Regions from separate parts of the Chelativorans sp. M5D2P16 genome, predicted to be linked through region 1. Evidence: predicted binding sites of a transcription regulator. Region 1 holds the regulator's gene; each other region holds the start of a gene.
The links. Region 1 encodes PhoB, which activates phosphate uptake and scavenging genes when phosphate is short. Its sites were predicted from a motif close to TGTCATNNANCTGTCAT; they were not measured.
Positions count from the first base shown of each region.

Region 2: the regulator PhoB is predicted to act here: its motif matches at 1,795-1,811, upstream of SIN08_RS07440 (choice-of-anchor I family protein).
Region 3: the regulator PhoB is predicted to act here: its motif matches at 1,656-1,672, upstream of SIN08_RS06225 (RNA degradosome polyphosphate kinase).
Region 4: the regulator PhoB is predicted to act here: its motif matches at 1,268-1,284, upstream of SIN08_RS19100 (alkaline phosphatase).

Region 1 is NZ_JAXQNM010000038.1:66,180-71,128, reverse strand. Features, by position in the region: gene pstA (phosphate ABC transporter permease PstA) at 1-909, shown strand, start outside; gene pstB (phosphate ABC transporter ATP-binding protein PstB) at 923-1,738, shown strand; gene phoU (phosphate signaling complex protein PhoU) at 1,779-2,483, shown strand; gene phoB (phosphate regulon transcriptional regulator PhoB) at 2,502-3,191, shown strand; gene SIN08_RS18070 (ROK family protein) at 3,390-4,616, opposite strand; gene xylF (D-xylose ABC transporter substrate-binding protein) at 4,787-4,949, shown strand, end outside.
Region 2 is NZ_JAXQNM010000013.1:37,320-42,268, forward strand. Features, by position in the region: gene SIN08_RS07440 (choice-of-anchor I family protein) at 1-1,592, opposite strand, end outside; gene SIN08_RS07445 (GFA family protein) at 1,956-2,348, opposite strand; gene SIN08_RS07450 (hypothetical protein) at 2,851-3,219, shown strand; gene SIN08_RS07455 (hypothetical protein) at 3,223-3,672, opposite strand; gene SIN08_RS07460 (DUF952 domain-containing protein) at 3,793-4,140, shown strand; gene SIN08_RS07465 (quinone-dependent dihydroorotate dehydrogenase) at 4,137-4,949, shown strand, end outside.
Region 3 is NZ_JAXQNM010000012.1:91,279-96,227, reverse strand. Features, by position in the region: gene SIN08_RS06225 (RNA degradosome polyphosphate kinase) at 1-1,587, opposite strand, end outside; gene SIN08_RS06220 (cytochrome c) at 1,735-2,067, opposite strand; gene SIN08_RS06215 (PQQ-dependent sugar dehydrogenase) at 2,126-3,379, opposite strand; gene SIN08_RS06210 (zinc-finger domain-containing protein) at 3,674-3,919, shown strand; gene SIN08_RS06205 (FAD-dependent monooxygenase) at 3,928-4,949, shown strand, end outside.
Region 4 is NZ_JAXQNM010000038.1:275,430-280,378, forward strand. Features, by position in the region: gene SIN08_RS19100 (alkaline phosphatase) at 1-1,195, opposite strand, end outside; gene SIN08_RS19105 (hypothetical protein) at 1,335-1,607, opposite strand; gene SIN08_RS19110 (M3 family metallopeptidase) at 1,852-3,909, opposite strand; gene SIN08_RS19115 (MarR family winged helix-turn-helix transcriptional regulator) at 4,051-4,494, shown strand; gene SIN08_RS19120 (multidrug effflux MFS transporter) at 4,540-4,949, shown strand, end outside.

The DNA.
Region 1 (4,949 bases):
GTGGCCGCGCATCCCGAGCTTGTCGGCCAGTCATTCGTCCTCGAAGTGCCGGCATCGGATCCCTACGACCAGCTCTACAAGGGGGTCATCGACCGCGACCTGCCGGAGGACCGCCGCAGGGTCTCGAACGAGGAGATCGCGCTGTTCCAGTCGCTCGAGGAGCGCGGGCTCGTCTCGGCGCCGTTCAACTGGGCGCTGTTCGTCAACGCCGACAGCCGCTTCCCGGAGCTGGCCGGCCTTGCCGGCGCCATCGTCGGTTCCTTCTATGCCCTCCTCGTCTGCTTCCTGATCTCATTCCCGGTCGGCATCGCCGCGGCGATCTATCTGGAGGAGTTCGCGCCGAAGAACCGCTGGACCGACCTCGTCGAGGTGAACATCAACAACCTGGCGGCGGTGCCCTCGATCGTCTTCGGTCTTCTGGGTCTGGCGGTGTTCATCCAGGTGTTCGGATTGCCGCGTTCCGCGCCGATCGTCGGCGGGCTCGTGCTCTCGCTCATGACGCTGCCCACCATGATCATCGTCACGCGCGCCGCCTTGAAGTCGATCCCGCCGTCGATCCGCGAGGCCGCGCTCGGCATCGGCGCCTCCAAGCACGAGGTCATCCTCCACCATGTCCTGCCGCTGGCGCTGCCGGGCATCCTCACCGGCACGATCATCGGCCTGGCGCAGGCTCTGGGCGAGACGGCGCCGCTGCTGCTCATCGGAATGAACGCATTCCTGACCTCACCGCCCGGGGGCATCATGGAGCCGGCCACGGCGCTTCCCACCCAGATCTTCATCTGGGCCGACAGCCCGGAGCGCGGTTTTGTCTCGCGCACCTCGGCTGCTATCCTCGTGCTGTTGGGCTTTCTCATATTCATGAATGCGGTGGCCATCTATCTCCGGCAACGGTTCGAGCGTCGCTGGTAACGGAGTGAGGGAAATGAACATGTTGACAGAAGCAGCCGTCGAAACCGCTCTCGAGGAAACGACCGGGACCGAAACCGTGAAGATGCGCGGCTCGGGGGTCAACGTCTTCTACGGGGAAAAGCAGGCCCTGTTCGGTGTCAGCCTCGACGTGCGCCAGAACCAGGTGACTGCGCTCATCGGCCCTTCGGGGTGCGGCAAGTCCACCTTTCTGCGCTGCCTGAACCGGATGAACGACACCATCGATATCTGCCGCGTGACGGGCGAGATCACGCTCGACGGCGAAGATATCTACAGCCCGCGTATCGACGTGGTGGAACTCAGGGCGCGGGTCGGCATGGTCTTCCAGAAGCCGAACCCGTTCCCGAAGTCGATCTACGAGAACATCGCCTACGGGCCGCGCATCCACGGCCTCGCCTCCGGCAAGGCCGCGCTGGACGAAGTTGTCGAGACCAGCCTGCAGAAGGCCGGCCTGTTCAATGAGGTGAAGGACCGGCTGACCGAGCCGGGCACCGGCCTTTCCGGCGGCCAGCAGCAGCGCCTGTGCATCGCCCGCGCCATCGCCGTCTCGCCGGAAGTGATCCTGATGGACGAGCCGTGCTCGGCGCTCGACCCGATCGCCACGGCCAAGGTGGAGGAACTGATCGACGAATTGCGTGAGAACTACACCATCGTCATCGTCACGCACTCGATGCAGCAGGCGGCTCGCGTTTCGCAGCGCACCGCCATGTTCCATCTCGGCAATCTGGTCGAGGAGGGACCGACGGACCGCATGTTCACCAATCCGGAAGACAAGCGCACCCAGGATTACATCACCGGCCGGTTCGGCTAAGCCGACCGCCGCGCCACGCATTTCAGAAGGGAACAGATCCATGGCCGAGCATATCGTCGCCTCCTTCGATGAGGATCTCGAGCATATCGATCGACTGCTGCGCGATATGGGCGATCTTGCCGGCGCCATGACGCAGTCCGCCACCCGGGCGCTGCTTACCTCGGATACCGGGCTGGCACAGCGCGTCGTCTCCGACGATGCAATTATGGATGCCAAGCAGCTCGAACTCGACGAGCGGGCGATCACGCTGATCGCTAAGCGCCAGCCCATGGCGCAGGACCTGCGCGCCGTGGTGGGCGGGATCCGCATGGCCGCCGACCTGGAACGGATCGGCGACCTTGCCAAGAACATCGCCAAGCGCGTGGGCGCCGTCGGGCAGGGAGCGGCCCCGCGCAAGCTTTCTCATTCGATCGACACCATGGCCGGCATGGTTCTCAGCCAGGTCAAGGCCGTTGTCGAGCGCTACGCTGAGCGCGACGCCGCTGCACTCACGGCGCTGCGCGACGAGGACGAGAAGATCGACACCCGCTACACCTCGGTGTTTCGCGAACTGCTCACCTATATGATGGAAGATCCGCGCAACATCACCGCATGCACGCATCTCCTGTTTTGCGCCAAGAACTTGGAGCGCGTGGGTGACCACGTAACCAACATCGCCGAGAACGCCTATTATATCCTGACCGGCGAACAACTGCCCGTTCAGCGCCCCAAGCTGGACGAGACGCAGATGACGGTTGATCGATGAGTAGCGGGAGGGTCCGGGATGATCGCTCCGAAAGTAATGCTTGTCGAGGATGACGAGCCGCTGTGCGTGCTGCTGCGCTACAATCTCGAGGCCGAAGGTTACGAGGTCGAGGTGGTCAACCGTGGCGACGAGGCGGAGGTGCGCCTGCAGGAGAACGTGCCGGACCTGCTCGTGCTCGACTGGATGGTGCCGGCGATCTCCGGCATCGAGCTTTGCCGGCGTCTCAGGATGCGCTCGGAGACCGAGCGTCTGCCCATCATTATGCTTACGGCGCGCGGCGAGGAGAGCGACCGTGTGCGCGGGCTTTCCACCGGCGCCGACGACTATCTGGTCAAGCCGTTCTCGACGCCGGAGTTCGTCGCCCGGGTCCGCGCGCTCCTGCGGCGGGCGAAGCCCGAGGTGCTGTCGACTGTGCTCAAGGTCGGCGACATCGTGCTCGACCGCGAATCCCACCGCGTCTATCGACGCAAGAGCGAGATCCGGCTCGGGCCCACAGAATTCCGCCTCCTGGAATTCATGATGCAGCATCCCGGCCGCGTCTTCTCGCGCAGTCAGCTTCTGGACAATGTCTGGGGCGAGACGATCTATATCGACGAGCGGACGGTGGACGTGCATGTCGGCCGCTTGCGCAAGGCGGTGAACCAGGGCCGGTTGCCCGACGTCATCCGCACCATACGCGGGGCCGGCTACGCAATCAGGGAGAGTTGAGGAGAAAACCCCTTGCTGCCGCGCGTTTTGATCTCGCAAGGTCAGGATCTTCGCAACGCGCCGTTCCGGCTCCCTCGGGATATCTTGAGGAATACTGCGACCACCGGTTCATTCCGCTCCGCCTGGTCGACGATGGTGGAGCATTGCAAATTCGTCGGCGAGGAGCGGGCCTGACCTGCGTCCCGAGAAAACGCTGCCTCAGGCGATGCTTCTGCTGCCGTTCACGTGCAGGCCCGGACCGAACATCTCTCGGTCGAGGCTGGTCAGCGCGGTCATGGCATTGCCGTGCTGGATGAAGGGGGTTTCGTTCGGCCAGGTCTCGAAATGCGCGGATCCGGTGTTCTGGCCGCCGGCCGTTTCGGAAAGGGCGGCGCGGATCCTCGGCTCCAGGATATCGAAGGCCGCCGTGCCCTGACCGATGATGGCCACCGGAGCGGGGTCGATCAGGGCGAACAGGTTGCCGATGCCGAAGCCGATGGCTTCCGCCGCTTCCCGAAACGCCGCGCGTGCCGGGCCCTGCTCCTGGCGCGCCTGCCCGGCCAGAGCTCCCATCTCGGCCGTGTCGATGTCGGCGATCGGCTTTTCCCAAAGGTCCCGGCCGCGTGCCCTGCGCCAGATGGCGTAGCTACCGGCATAGGCCTCGATGCAGCCGCGGCGCCCGCAGCGGCACAGCGCGCCTTGCGGGCGGTGGATCATGTGGCCGAACTCGCCGCCCGAGGAATCGGTGCCGGTGAACAGCCGTCCGTTCAACATCAGTCCCATGCCGATGCCGTGCGACAGGAGAATGGCCACGAAGTTGTCGCGATAGCGCTCCGGATAGAGCCAGCGCAAGGCCACGGCGATCATGTTGCAATCGTTCTGAACGGTAACGGGGACGCCGAACGCCTCCGCCAGGGCGGGTCCCAGGCGCAAACGGTCGTGCGGCGTGATCGGTGACCACAGCATTTCCGTGCCCGCCGCGTCGGTAATGCCCTGCACCGCCACGGCGATGCGCTGGAAGCCCCCGCGCCCGTGGGCGATTTCCCGCACGGCGCGCACTGCTGCATCAAGAAGGCCCTGCCTTTCCATGGCCAGGGTGGCCAGGCGATGCACCTTGCGGTCGATCACGTTACCGCAGTAGTCGACCAGTGCCGCCGTGAGACTGTTGAAGGACAGGTGCAGGCACACCACGGTGGCGGCCCGCGGGTTGAGCGCAATGGCCACCTGGGGCCGGCCGCGCCGGGCCGGCGCACTCTCCCCCTGGCCGGCCTCGCACATGATGCCTTCGTCTATGAGATCGGATGCGATGGCGGAAATGGTCGAATGGCTGAGGCCGGTGAGACCGGTGATCTCCGTGCGCGAGGGCTGTCCGGTCTGCCGCACGGCGGCGATGACCAAGGCGCGGTTGCGCTTGCGCATCTCGTCATGACGGATTCCCGCCGTCATCGGCTGCTCCTCCCTCGGGCATCGGCGCTGTTATCCCCCTCCGTGCCACATGCCAGCGATATTGACACGGGTGAAAACGTGAGTCATTCTTTTTTTCGAAGCTCGAAAAAATCATCTTCGGGCTGCCGTTCGTTGAATGTCGCGCGCTATTCCGGCGCTGGGAGGAAATCATGAAAAATGCTGCTACCGCCATCCTGGCGGGTCTTACGCTTTCGTTCTCGCTGTCCACGGCAGCACTCGCCGAGGGCAAGGTGATCGGCGTTTCCTGGTCGAATTTCCAGGAAGAGCGCTGGAAGACGGACGAAGCGGCCATCAAGGCCCAGATCGAGGCCG
Region 2 (4,949 bases), on a different contig from region 1:
ATGCCGACGAAGGCATAGGTGTGGCCCTCGATCTCGCCGATGACGACGGACTCCGGCTCGGGGCCCTTGGCGTCGGAGCGGTTGTCGAATTCGTCCGGATCGGCGTCGTTGGCATTGAAGAGTTCCGGCGTCAGCTGCGCCGTGATCTGCTCCAGCATGTCGCCGCTGTCGAAGACCTGGTTGCCGTCCTCGTCCCAGATCGAGAACGAGCGGGCGCCGTAGGCGTAAAGCTCGTCATAGTCGCCGTCGCCGTCCGTGTCTCCGTCGATGGTGGAGACCTCCAGACGGCCGAGGATGCCATCCTGCTGCAGGATGGCCGCGTTCGGGAAGGCATCGGTATCGAGCTCCAGATCATCGATGCGCTCTTCCTCGTCGCGCGAGTCGCCTTCGTTGGCGGTCACGTAATAGGTCTTGCCCCCAGCCTCGTAGGACGCGATCGCATCGGGCATGTAGAGCCCCTTCACCGGCTGGGTGCCAATGTCGATGGTGTCGCCATCCCGGTCGGAAGCGTCGAGACCGTTGCCGGGCTTGGAATGGTCCTTGGCGCCCAGCGGTTGGATCTCGGTCACCGTCGCCGTTTCGATGTCGACCACGGCAACCGCATTGGCCTCCTGCAGCGTCACGAACGCTTTCTTGCCGTTCTCGGAGATGGCGATATACTCGGGCTCGACGTCGTCCGACAGCACCTTGCCCTCGAAGATGCGCAGGCCCATTGCCTCGAGCGCCGCCTGCTGGGCATCGAACGCCGTGAAACCGGCGGTGGCGACCGTCGCCCCGGCGACACCGCCCGACAGATCGATGACGCTGATCGAGCCCTTCGGATCGAGGTCGCCGTCCGGCTCGCCCTCGTTGGCGACCAGCAGCTTGTTGCCGTCCGGCGTGAACACCAGCATGTCGGGCAGCGATCCCACCTTGACGGAGCCGAGGAAGTTGCCGTCCGCATCAAAGAAGCCGACGAGACCCGGATCGGTCGCCTGATCGGCCTCGATCGCCACTGCAACGATGCCGCCCGCCACCGCGACGCTGTTGGGGCCGCCGGTCGGCTGCCCGTTCACCGTGTTCACGTCGATGGCGCCGACCTTGGTGGGCGTTTTCGGATCGGAGATGTCGAGGATGTCGATTGTGCCCTGCTCGGCGTTGACGACGAACAGGCGCTGGGTCTGCGGATCGTGGGCGACGATCTCCGCCGCGCCTTCGCCGAGACCTGAATCATACGTGGCGATCGCGCTCAGCTCGATCGTGAAGTCGTCGTTCCGCCCGCGGCCCGGGCCGCGATCGTCATCGTCCCAGTCATGCCGATCATCATCGCCGCGACCATTCCCGCCCCCGCGATGATCGTCATTCCCATCGCGATCGCGTCCGCGGCCATGGCGATCATCGTCATTGCCCCAACGCCAGTTGTCGTGGTCCCAACGACCGTCGTCGTCACTCCGGCGGTGGTGTTCGCCGCGGTCGCGATGATCGTCGTCGCGGGCATGATCGCGTCCGCGTTCGCCGTTGCGGTCGTATTCGGAGGGAGCGTCGCTGCGGTAGGGATCGCCTTTGAAAAAGTCAACGTTGCCCCGGCCTCGGTAGGTGCCCTCGTATCCCATCAGAATCCCTCCTGCCTAATGCGTTCAGCTCAATGTGCTTCGCCGGCGAGACGTGTCATCCCACGCTGCATGCGCCCTCGACGGCGCCGGAAAAATTCGCTGACGGGCCATCCCCAACCCGTGAGCTGGCCCCGATGCCTCCCGCGGCCGGGCCAACAGTCCGGACGCTAGCAGCGGCCGGTGACGGTTCGTTAACCATTGAGTGACGGTACGATGAAGCCCGCCCATGCCGGCTTCGTCCCTGATGCCTTGGAACAGATGCCGCTGCTGGAGCCGATCGGCAGTATCCCGCCGCGATCAAATAGGGATCAGGGCATAGATTTCCGCCACCTCTTAATGAGGCCTTCGCACCGCTCGTGCGACCTACTCCTCAAAGCGAGACGTGGCGTCACGATCGCGGTCGTATCGTCTCGCGAGCGGAAACGGTGGCAACCATGACTCGCGACGGACGGTCCAGAGTTCGTAGGTTGGCATCAGCTGGTCAGGGATATCCAGGGATCCCAGGTTCACTTCGATTTCGTCGGCGGTGCGTGCGAAAACGGACGAGCCGCAGCGGGGACAGAAAAACCGCCCGGCGTAGTCGCGCGTTTCGCCATCGATCGTCACCGCATCCTGAGGGAACACCGCGGAAGCGTGAAAAAGGGCCCCGTGATGCTTGCGGCAGTCGAGACAGTGACAAAGGCCGACCCGGTATGGGAGCCCCGATGCCACGATTCGGACGTTGCCGCACAGGCAACCGCCGGTGAAACGGTCCATGCTGCGTCTCCTCCAGGATCAAGCATCGGAATGGCTACAATGATCAGCTCTGCCATTGCAATTGCCCGTTGCGGTCGGGCGGTGCGTTCAGGCGCTGATAGTCGCGGACACAGCGCCTCAGCCGACCAGGGTGAGGATCGCCAGTCCAGCGAGCGCGATCCGCGGCGCGCACAAGATCAGCAACGATCTGCTGCCGCTCGCACAGTTCCGCCACATCAATCCGCAAGGAAGAGCGACGTTGGCTTCGCGGCCTGGACCCTATCGCAACGACTGCGCCCGAGCGACAACGGTCCACAAGCCGCTCGACCGTGATCATGTGCGTCAGGATAGTGGGCCGGGCAGTGTGACGCCGTGCCGACATCGCCGCTATCGGTCACCACTCCGTGGACATGCGCCCGCGGCGGTGGCGGCACCGCCGTGGTGGGCAGGCCCTGGCGGAACAAATCCCGATGGACGACATTGCGTCATCGAGAGTCGGCGCACTGTGCGGACGTTCGAAGCAATGGAAAAGATACGCGAGACGGCATTCGTGTGCATCGGCCGCGCCGTCCTGTTCGGCGGGTTTGCGGTCGTCCTGGTGATGCTGAGCTTTTCCTTCGACATGGTGCTGGCGCTCTACGCCGGCGCCGTGCTCATGCTGGTGATGGCGGAGATCCTCATCCTCAAGGCGTTCGCCGCCCCATGGCAAAACCCGAAGAAGACGGAGGTCTGGGGCTGCCTGGACGAGCGCGCACGACCCGCGGCAGCGGCCGGCAGAAGGGCCTTCGCCGCGGTGCTGCGCGAGGTCTACGGTCGTTTCGCGCGAAACAGCTATGCCGTCGCGTGCTCGTTCTTTGCCGCCTCGCTCGTCCTGCGCGGGCTCGGAATGTGAGGATCAGGTCCGCTCGGCGGGCGCCTGGTCGGTGCTCTGCTCCTGCTGTTGCTCCTCCTCGAAACCGCGCACGACATCCATGAAGCGGCGGAAGAAGCGCTCCATCAGGCCGAGCGTGCGCTCGAACTCCTCTTCGCTGGGCAATCCCGTCGTCTCTTCACCGGCGCCGCCTTCCAGCGCTTCGACACGCGCCTCGAGCGCCGCGATCCGTTCACGGAGAGCCTCGATCCGCGGGTCGTCGGGCCGGCGCTCGTCGGCGGCCGGCGTGCACACGAACTCGCCCGAGCGCTCGCGGCAAAGCGCCATGGCGCCGGTGCGCGCGTCCATGCGCAAATAGCCGTTATCCGTCTTCTCCAGCACATAGCGCTCGCCGCCGGCGCCTGCCTCCTGGGCGGCGAGGATGCCGGGCGTAAGAAGGAAAAGTCCCGCCAGGGCGGCAGCCGTCACTCGCATCGGTTCTACTCCCAAGGAACGTCGATCCGTCATCGTCGCGCACGATTGCGCCGCAAATTGGATGGTGCAAAAGGCACCGCCCGCTTTGCGCACGCGCGATAATGGGACTATAGCGCGCTCATGGCAAAACTGATCTACAAAATCTGTCCGCAATCCTTGTGGCGGCAGGCCGAGCGCGAAGGCGTGCTTGCCGGGGCACCGGTGGACCTGGCCGATGGTTTCATCCACTTCTCCACCGGCGCCCAGGTGCGCGAGACGGCCGCGAAGCATTTTTCCGGGCAGGACGATCTCCTCCTCGTCGCGGTCGACGAAGAAAAACTCGGTAAAAAGCTGAGATACGAGATTTCGCGTGGGGGCCAGCCCTTTCCGCATCTTTACGCACCGCTGCCGCTCGGCGCCGTGCATTGGGTGAAGCCGCTGCCGCTTGACGCCGACGGGCGGCATGCATTTCCGCCGCTCGAACCATGAAGCGCCTCTTGGACCTCGCCGCGCGCCCTCTGCTCTTCAGGCTCGACCCGGAGCGGGCACACGGGCTTTCCATCGCCGCCCTGAAGTCCGGCGTTCGGCTTTCCGATCCGCCGCCGGTTTCGCGCAAGCTTTCCCTAACGCTGGCCGGACTCGACTTTCCCAATCCGCTGGGGGTCGCCGCCGGCTACGACAAGAACGCCGAGGTTCCCGACGCGCTGCTCAAGCTCGGCTTCGGTTTCGCCGAGTGCGGCACCATCACGCCGCGGCCGCAAGCGGGCAACCCGAAGCCACGCATCTTCCGCCTCGCCGAGGACGAGGCGGTGATCAACCGGCTGGGCTTCAACAACGAAGGCCATCAAAGCGCGCTGGCGCGACTGCTCGCGCGCGCCCCGCAGGGCGGCGTCGTCGGTGTCAACATCGGCGCCAACCGCGACAGCGCCGACCGCATGGCCGACTACGAGGAAGGCGTGCGCCTCTTCGCCGGGGTGGCGTCCTATCTGACCATCAACATCTCCTCGCCCAACACGGCCGGCCTGCGCGCCTTGCAGGACCGCGAAAGCCTCGCGGAGCTGCTCGAGCGGGTGATGCGGGCGCGCAACGCTCAGGCGGCGGGGCTCGACACAGGCACACCCGTCTTCCTGAAGATCGCCCCCGACCTATCCGATGAGGCCATGGCCGACATCTCCGCCGAAGTGCTGGACAAGCGGGTGGACGGGCTCATCGTCTCCAACACCACGCTTGCACGCGCCGGGCTGAAATCGGCGGCCGCGCACGAAACGGGCGGGCTTTCCGGCGCGCCGCTCTTCGAA
Region 3 (4,949 bases), on a different contig from region 1:
ACGGCTGCGCAGCGTGAAAGGTGAGACGGCAAGCTTCATGTCCACGTCCGGCTCGGCATAGCCGGTGATGAAGTTGAACACCTTCGCCACGTCGTGCGCGATGACCGGATCGACCGTGAAGTAGGACAGGTCCGTGTAGATGCGTGCGGTGATCGGGTGATAGTTGCCGGTGCCCAGATGCACATAGTTGCGCAGGCGCCCGTCCTCGCGCCGTACCACGAGCGACATCTTGGCGTGTGTCTTCAATTCGATAAAGCCGAACACCACTTGCACGCCGGCCCGTTCCAGGTCGCGCGCCCAGCGGATATTGGCCTCCTCGTCGAAACGCGCCTTGAGCTCCACCAGCGCGGTCACCGTCTTGCCGGCCTCCGCCGCGTCGACGAGCGCGCGCACGATCGGGCTGTCGTTCGACGTGCGGTAGAGTGTCTGCTTGATGGCGACCACCTCCGGGTCGCGTGCCGCCTGGCGCAGGAACTGCACCACCACGTCGAAGCTCTCATAGGGATGGTGGACGACGATGTCCTTCTCGCGGATGGCCGCGAAGCAGTCGCCACCATGCTCGCGGATGCGCTCTGGGAAACGCGGATTGTAGGGCGCAAACTTCAGCTCATCGCGCGGCAGCTTGACGATTTCGGAAATCTGGCTGATCGCCAGCGGCCCGTCCAGAACGCTCACGCGCGCCGCCGGAACACCGAGCTCGCTCGCCACGAACTCGCGCAGGCTTTCGGGCATCGAGCTTTCGAACTCGATGCGGATAACAGAGCCGCGGCGCCGGCGCTTCAAGGCACTTTCGAACAGGCGCACGAGGTCCTCGGCCTCCTCCTCCACCTCGATGTCGCTGTCGCGGATGATGCGGAATGTGCCCGAGCCGTTGACCTTGTAACCGGGAAAGAGCTTGCCGATGAACATCTCGACGATGTCCTCGAGCGGAATGAAGCGTACGCTCCTGCGTCGCTCCGGCAACGCCACGAAACGATCGAGCGCGACCGGCAGGCGCAAGAGCGCCGTCATGGTCTCGCCATTGCCGAGATGCTGGAGATCGAGCGCGATCGAAAAGCCCAGATTGGGAATGAAGGGGAACGGATGCGCCGGGTCGATCGAAAGCGGCGTCAGCACCGGGTAGATGGCTTCGAGGAAATGCTCCTCCACCCATTTCCTGTCCTCGCGCGTCAGCGCGTCCGGGCGAATGATCTCGATGTTTCCCTTCTTGAGAAGGTCCAAGAGGGCGATCAAGCTGGCATGCTGCTCCATCTGGAGGCGGCTGACCTCCCGCAACACGTGTTCGAGCTGCTCCTGCGGGGTTCGCCCGTCAGCGCTGCGGGTGGCGATTCCCTCGCGCACCTGGCCGGCAAGCCCGGCCACCCGCACCATGAAGAACTCGTCCAGATTATCCGCGGAGATGGAGAGAAAGCGCACGCGCTCCAGAAGCGGGTGATTGGTGTTCTGCGATTCCTCCAGCACACGCCGGTTGAATTGGAGCCAGGAGAACTCCCGATTGACAAAACGGTCCGGGCTGGATTTGGCGATCTCGTCGACCGTTCCCGGCGCTGTCGGAAATTCGTTCTTGACCGGTTTCAGTTCATTCATGAGTCACTCGTTCACGCTCGTCTCTTCGGTGACGGCCCGCCCCTGATGACGGTATCTGACAGGATTTTACGACAGTTTCATATCACACGCTTTCCGGAGCGCCATTTCGGATTTCGCTTGGTATCACCCGAGCCATCCGCCTGTGAACTAGTCGGGCATCTCAACGCGAATTTTGATTGCCGCGTACCAGACCGCGACATTGGCTATGTCTTCATCGGTAAGGTCTTTTGCCACCACGTTCATCATCTCGCTTTTGCGCGTGCCCGAGCGAAAAGCCTTGAGCTGTGTCTGGAGATAGATCGCGCTTTCACCGGCCAGATGCGGGGCGACCGGTATCTGCGCGATTCCGTCGAGCCCGTGGCAGGTGCGGCACTGCGACGACGCGATCCGCCGTCCTGCCTCCAGATCGGCACCGGCGGCCGGAACTGCAGCGCCTGCCGTGAGAAAGGCGCAACACAATAGTTTCGGGATGTCCGTCATTTCACCGTCCGTTCGAAGAGGCCTGCCGCCCTTGGCGGCAGGCGCGGTTACCGCTGCTTCACTCTCCATATGCAATCCGGTAGAGCGCACCCGTCAGATCGTCGGAGACGATGATGGAACCGTCGCGCAACTGCGCCACGTCGACGGGGCGACCAAGATATTCCCCGTTTTCGTTCAACCAGCCCTCCGCGAAGACCTCCGTATCTCCCGCCGATCCGTCCTCATTGATCGCAGTGAACATGACGCGGGCACCGATCGGCGTCGTGCGGTTCCAGGAACCATGCTGGGCGGAGAAGATGCCGCCGCGATATTTGTCCGGGAACTGCTCTCCCGTATAGAAGACCATGCCGAGATCGGCCGCATGCGCGACCGTTTCCACCGCCGGCATCACCACGTCGACCGGCACTTCCTGGTCCTTGTATTCGACGGTGCGCACGGAGCCGCCGCCATACCAGGGGAAGCCGAAATGCTGGCCGGCTTCCGTCTGGCGATTGATCTCGCCGGGCGGAATATCGTCGCCCATGCCGTCCACCTGGTTATCGGTGAACCAAAGCTCGCCATTGGCCGGATTGAAGTCGTGTCCGACGGAGTTGCGCACGCCGTAGGTGTAGACCTCGCGCCCGGTGCCGTCCTGGTTCATCCGTATGATGCCGCCGATGCCCGTCCGCTCGTAAAGGTCCAGCTTTTCCGGTGGCGGCACGTTGAAGGGCTGGCCGAGCGAGATGTAGAGCTTGCCGTCCGGTCCGATGCGGCAGACACGAGCGGTATGGTTGTAGCTTTCCTCGTCCGGCGGAATGAGTTCACCCTGCTTCACCACCTCGAAGGCGGCGACGTCGGGGCTTTCGTAAAAGAACTCGGCGGCCGGATAGGAAATGACGCGGTTCTGCTCGGCGATGTAAAGGACGCCGTCGGGCGAAAAGCACGGACCGTTGGGGATCGTCATGGCGAGCGGCGGCGCGAAATCCTTGACCTCGTCGGCGACGCGATCCTTGTCGCGGTCCGTCACCGACCAGACCTTGGTCTTGCGCGTGCCGACGAACGTCACCACGCCCTGCGGCCCGACGGCCATATGCCGGGCGTCCGGGACGATAGCATAGAGGCTGATAGTGAATCCTTGCGGCAGGCTGATCTGCTCCAGCGTCCGCTTTATAGCCTCGGCTTTCGGTCCACTTTGCTCGATCTCGGTAAACTCGGTCGTGCCCGTCGTCTTGAAAGACCCCAGCTTCTCGAGATTGCTTGGCTGGGGTTGCGCAGATGACAGCATGGTCGTTCCGGCGAGAATCGCCAGAGACCCCAGAAACGTCCTATTCATTGCTTCCTCCCAAAAGCGTTTTTTCCCGGGTAGCAGATATAATGTCCGCCCAAATTTGCGTGATGACAATGGCAACCGCGACTTTGCCGGCGTGCGAACGGGTTAAGACGGTGTGTGAGCGGAAATGAATGGATCGCCAAGCGTGATCGTTTGCGGCAAACTGCTGCCGAGGCTTCCCGGCCGTCGCTTCGGCGAAAGACGGCCGCCAGGCACTACCGTGAGGCTTGGGGGCTTGCAATCACGTCGTATTTACGCCAAACGCAGCGCAAACAGCCACGCGCGGGAGAGGAAGAGATGGCGGGTCACGCAACACCCCACTTCCACAACACGGACGGCCACCGGTCGATCGAGATCGGTGTCAAGGAGTTCATGTGCGTGGGTGCCTATCCGCCGAACGATCACCCGCATGTCTTTCTCGACATGGGTGACGACGAAGAGCGGATCTGCCCCTATTGCTCAACGCTTTATCGCTACAATGCGCAGCTGAAGAGCGACGAGACCGTCCCCGAAGGATGTCGCTTCCGCGAGGAGGCGGTCTAGAGGCCTCGGTGAGCGACTGCGCTGTCGCCGTTGCAGGCGCGGGCATCGCCGGCCTGACCGCCGCCTTGAGCTTCGCCGCCAAGGGCTTTTCCGTCACTGTCATCGAAAAGGCCGCGCATCTCGACGAGATCGGCGCCGGCCTTCAGCTTTCCCCCAACGCAACGCGCGTTCTCGACCGGCTCGGCGTTCTCGATCGCCTGTCGGGAAATGCCGTAGAGCCGCGCGGCATCGTCCTGCGGGACGCCGCAAGCCTGGCCTCCCTCGCCTGCATACCGCTCGATGCGGCGGAGAAGCGCTGGGGCGCGCCCTACCTCGTCGCGCACCGGGCGGATCTGCAACGGGTGCTTCTGGAGCGCGTCCGCGAGAAAGAGAACATCACCCTGGAAACCGGGGTTGCCGTACGTGGCGCCACGTTCGGGAGAACCGGTGTGACGGTCGAGCTTGACCGCTCACCGGTGGAGCGCCGCCTCGCCGCCGGGCTGCTGGTCGCCGCGGACGGCGTCTGGTCCGCGCTGCGGCCGCTGGCAAACGCGAACCGGAGCCGCTTCACCGGCCACATCGCTTTCCGCGCGGTCATGTCCCGAAGATCCGCCGGCCTCGACCATCTCACGCAGCCCGACACGGTAACGGCCTTCCTGGCACCCGATTTCCACGTCGTCGCCTATCCCCTGCGCGGCGGGGAAGAGATAAACCTGGTGGCGGTGACGAAAGGCGGGGAAATTCGGCCGGACTGGTCGAATGACGCCGATACGGCACATCTGGCGAGGGCCACCGCCCGCGCCGCCCCTGCTCTTTCCCATCTCATCGAAAACACACAAGCCTGGTCGGCCTGGCCCATTCACGCGGTGGAAGGCGACGGACCCTGGACACATCCCGGCGGGCTGGCGCTGATCGGTGATGCCGCGCACGCGCTCACGCCCCACGCGGCGCAAGGCGCAGCCATGGCGATCGAGGATGCCGCGCTCCTTGCCGAACTCGCCGCCCACGCGTCCGACACGGAAACGCTGCTCGGAACATTCGAGCGCCTGCG
Region 4 (4,949 bases), 210 kb from region 1:
AGCGCAGCAGGTCGGCGATTTCCAGCTCGCGCCCCTTGGCCGCACCGCCGTCGCCATTGGCGATGGCCTCGATCCGGTCGCCGTCGGGAACGACGAGGCCGATCGGCATGTCGGAGGCGATCACCTTCCAGGTGGCGCGCGAAGCGGCCAGTTCCCGCTTCAGCCACTGCACCTGCTCTTCGCCCATGATCCGGGCGGCGTCGGTCAGTTCCTCCTCCATGGAATCGCCGTTCGCCCCGCGATAGCTGCGCAGGTCGAGGAAGAAGACGTCGAGCAGCGGTCCGTAGGCGATCTTGCGGTAGACACGGCCCGGCTCGGCGGGGGTGAAGCGGATCGGCGTCATCTCGTGGAAGGCGCGGGCCGCGCGCGCCTGCAGAAGTCCGATGGATTTGACGGTGTAGCGGTCGTCGCTCTCGAGGTCCTTCGAAGAGGACCAGTTGTTGACGACCTCATGGTCGTCCCACTGGAAGAAGGTGGGGCAGACGGCGTTGAGCGCAAGGCAATGCTCGTCCATCATGTTGTATTTCCACTGGCCACGAAACTCGTCCAGCGTCTCGGCAACCTTGCGCTTCTCGTCGATCAGCACCTTGTTGACCCATTTGGTGCCGTCGGCAAGGTCGACCTCGTCGGCCATCGGGCCGTCGGCATAGATCGTGTCGCCGGAGTGTAGGAAGAAGTTCGGCGTGTGCCTGGCCATCGTCGCATAGGTCAGCATGCCCGTCTCGTCGATGCCCCAGCCTTGGCCGGCCGTGTCGCCCGACCAGGCAAAGCGGATGTCGCGCCGCGAGGCGGGAGCGGTGCGGAAGCGGCCGACGATCGGCTCCGAAACTGCGTTGGTGTCCGAAAGATCGGCAAGCCGCATGCGGTAGAAGATGTCCTGATCCGAGGGGAGGCCGGCAAGAAGCCGCTTCACGGCGAAATCGCTCTCCGGCAGTGCGTCGAGCGGCGGCAGCCTGCGGGCATTTGCGAAGCTCTCGGTCGTCGAGACCTCGAACGTGACTCGCGAGGGCCTGTCGGCCCGCGTCCAGATCATGCCCGACGTGGCGTCCACGTCGCCGGACTGCACGCCATGGGTGAAGGCGGGGCGGGTGTTGGCACGCGAATAGAAGGGAAGAGCAAGGCCGGAGCCGGCGACAAGGCCGACGGCACTGGCTGAAGCGATGAAGCTGCGACGGGTGAGCTTCGTTCTGTTCATGGCTGTCTCCTGGATGGCTGAACGTGACCGATCAGCCATCGCGCGGAAACATTGCAGGACCACTGCGCTTCCGTGACAGTTCGCTGACGCTTCTGCGACTGTGGAAAATATCCGCCAGACGCGGGGCGCCCGGTCGCGTTCAGTCAGCCGGCTCTCCTTGCCCCTGGCACCGGCGCCACCTTTCGATCCCTGCCTCGACCTCCCGCGCGGATTCGTCGCCAAGCCAGCCGATGAAGATCGCCGCCGGGACAAGGATGAAGAGATTCACGGCCCGCGCATAAAGGAGGAGTAAGAGGAGCATATCCAGGAACGCGTCAGATCCGGCGGGCAGGGATGATGATGCCAGGAAGACATCTCGAAAGACGATCACGTTATGAGCCAGGACCGCGGCGGCCCCGAACAGGGTGATCACCGGCTTCGAGAAATGGCCCGCGACAATGCATACAACGTAGGGAAGGCACGACCACAGTAGATACACAGCAAGAAAAACGTTGATATTTCCTATCGGAGAGAAAATGGAAATTTCAAGAAAGATTCCCGAAATCGACACAGTGTATAACAATACATATGATAATTTTCTCATAAAACTCTGAAGTTATAAAAAAAGTTGTAATTATATATCATAGGATTAAATAAAGTATACAAAAGGCCTGCGCCTATGCCAACCTCTTCTTCTTCATCATCGCCTCCGGGTTCGGCAGCTTGCCGCGGAACGCCGTATAGAGTTCTTCCGGATCGGCCGAGCCGCCGGCGGCGTAGATATAGCGGCGAAGCCGTTCCGCCGTCTCCGGATCGAACGGGTCGCCCGCCTCCTCGAAGGCGCGGAAGGCGTCGGCGTCCAGCACCTCCGACCACATGTAGGAGTAGTAACCCGCCGAATAGCCGTCGCCGGAGAAGACATGCAAGAAATGCGGCGAACGGTGGCGCATGGGAATAGCCGCCGGCTTGCCGAGCGTCTCCAGGGTCTCCCGTTCGAATTGCAGCGGGTCTTCCGGTGCTTCCTGCCGCGCATGGAACGCCATGTCGACCAGCGCCGAGGCGGTGAACTCGACCGTAGCGAAGCCGGAATTGAAATTGCGGGCCGCACGCATCCTCTCCACGCGCTCCGGCGGAATGGGCTCGCCCGTCTCCACATGGCGCGCATGGCGGGAGAGCACCTCGGGCACGGTGAACCAGTGCTCGAAGAGCTGCGAGGGAAGCTCGACAAAATCGCGCGCCACTGCGGTTCCGGCAATCGAAGGCCAGGTGACCTCACTCAAAAGCCCGTGCAAAGCGTGGCCGAACTCATGGAAGAGCGTGCGTGCATCCTCCGCCGAAAGCAGCGCCGGCCTGCCTCTCGGCGGCTTGGCGAAGTTCATCACGTTGAAGATAATCGGCTCCTCGCCGCCACCGAGGCGATAGCCGGTGCGCAACGCGCTCATCCACGCGCCGGAGCGCTTGGAGGAGCGGTTGAAATAATCGGCGAGAAAAAGCCCGCGCCGGCTGCCGTCGGAATTTTTCACCAGGAAGACCCGCACGTCCTCGTGCCAGGCGGCGACACCTTTCTGCTCCTCGAAGGTGAGACCGAAGAGGCGATGCGCCACGTCGAAGGCGGCGGCGATCACGTTTTCAAGTGCGAGGTAAGGCCCGACCCCGCCTTCATCGGAGCCGAAGCGCTCGTCCCGCAGCTTCTCGGCATAGTAGCGCCAGTCCCATGGCGCGATCGGATGGTTGTGCCCCTCGCCGGCGGCAATGCGGCTCAGTTCCTTTTCGTCCTCGGCTGCCTTTTCGCGCGCCTTTTCCCAGACGGGCTTCAAGAGGTCCATCACGGCGTCGGCCGTCTTGGCCATGGTGTCGTCCAGCTTGAACGCGGCATAGGTCTCGTAGCCGAGCAGCCGCGCCTTTTCTGCACGAAGCTTCAGAGTCCCCCGGATGATCTCCGTATTGTCGGTCTCGCCCCCGTTCTCGCCGCGGCCGATGAAGGCGCGAAGCACCGTCTCGCGCAGATCCCGTCGCTCGGAGAAGGTGAGAAACGGTTCGGCGACCGAGCGCGACAGGGTGACCGCGTAGCGGCCTGGCCGGCCGCGTGATTGGGCCGCTTCGGCCATTGCGCTCCTGAGCGAGGAAGGCAGGCCGACGAGGTCTTCTTCATCAAGAAGAAGCACCCAGTTGCTCTCGTCGGCCAACACGTTCTGCCCGAAGCGTGCGCCGAGCTCCGCCAGTTTCTCGTTGATCTCGGCCAGCCGCGCCTTGCCCGACGGATCGAGCTTCGCCCCGCCACGCACGAAGCGCTTCCACGTCTTCTCCAGTACCCGCGCCGTCTCGTCGTCGAGGCCGAGCGTTTCGCGCTCCGCGTAAAGCCGGTCGACGCGCGCGAAGAGGTCCTCGTTCATGTAAAGCCGCGAATAGTGGCGCGCCATGCGCGGCGACATGGCCCGCTCTATCTCCTGGATATGCGCATTGGTATGCGCGCCCGCCCTGCACCAGAAGATCGCCGCCACGCGCCCAAGAGCCGTTCCCGAAAGCTCCAGCGCCGCCAGCGTGTTGTCGACGGTCGGTGCCGCCGGGTTCCCGGCGATAGCGGCGATCTCGGTCTCGTGCGCGGCGAAGGCCGCCTCGAAAACCGGCGTGAAATCGGCATCGGTGATGGAGCCGAAACCGGGCAAGCCAAGCGGATCGCCCCAACTCGTGAGCGGGTGTGTCGACAGGTCGATGGCGGACGAATCGCAAGTCATGAAAACCTCGAACAAAACGGGCGGGAGGCCGGAGCCGGTTCGGATGTAGGAGCGCTGCCGCCGGCGCGCAACGCTTGACTTGACCACGCGGCGGTCCCAATTTAATAAGGCTGACTTACTATTTTTCGGAAAAATGGCATCATGACACCCCGGTTGGATCCGGATTCCTTCGGCTTTCTGGTCACCGATCTGGCACGGCTGATCAGGGCGGACCTTGACCGGCGCATCCTGTCCGCCGGGATCGGGGTGACGCCCGGCGAGGCCCGGACCCTGGCCTATGCGGTCCGTTTCGGAACCCTGCGCCAGAACATCCTGGCCGAACGCATGGGGCTCGAGGCGATGACCCTCAGCACCTATCTCGACCGGCTCGAACAGAGAGGGCTCATCGAGCGCAAGGCGGATCCGAACGACCGGCGCGCCAAGCTGGTGCGCGTGACGGCGGAAGGCGACAAGGTCCTGGAATCCGTCTTGCGCGTGGCCGACGAAGTCCGCCGGCGCGCCCGTGGAAAGCTGAGCCAGGAAGACTGGTCGAGACTTCAGAAGCTCCTGAAGGTCGTCCGCGCCAATATTTCCGATCAGCCGTAACACGAGGAGTGCCGGCTGGCCGCCGGCCGCAGCCTGGAAGGCGTCATGCACGATCACGACAAAACCGCGGCAACGGCAAGCCCCGTCATGAGCGAACGCCGGGTAAGCCTTCTGGGCGCGATGCTGATCGCCATCGGCCCCCTGTCCATGGCGCTCTATACCCCGGCCATGCCGCAGATCGTCGAGTTCTTCGGCACGAGCGAAGCCGCCGTGAAGATGACGCTCTCGCTCTATTTCGCCGGCTTCGCCGTGGCTCAGCTCTTTTGCGGCCCGCTCTCCGACGGCCTCGGGCGCAAGCCTGTCACCCTCGCATTCATGGCGGTTTACGCCGCCGCCAGCCTGCTGGCAGTCCTCGCGCCGACGATCGAGGTGCTGATCGTCGCCCGCTTCCTCCAGGGCGTCGGCGCGGCGGTGGGGATCGCCGTCTCGCGGGCACTGGTGCGGGACCTTTTCAC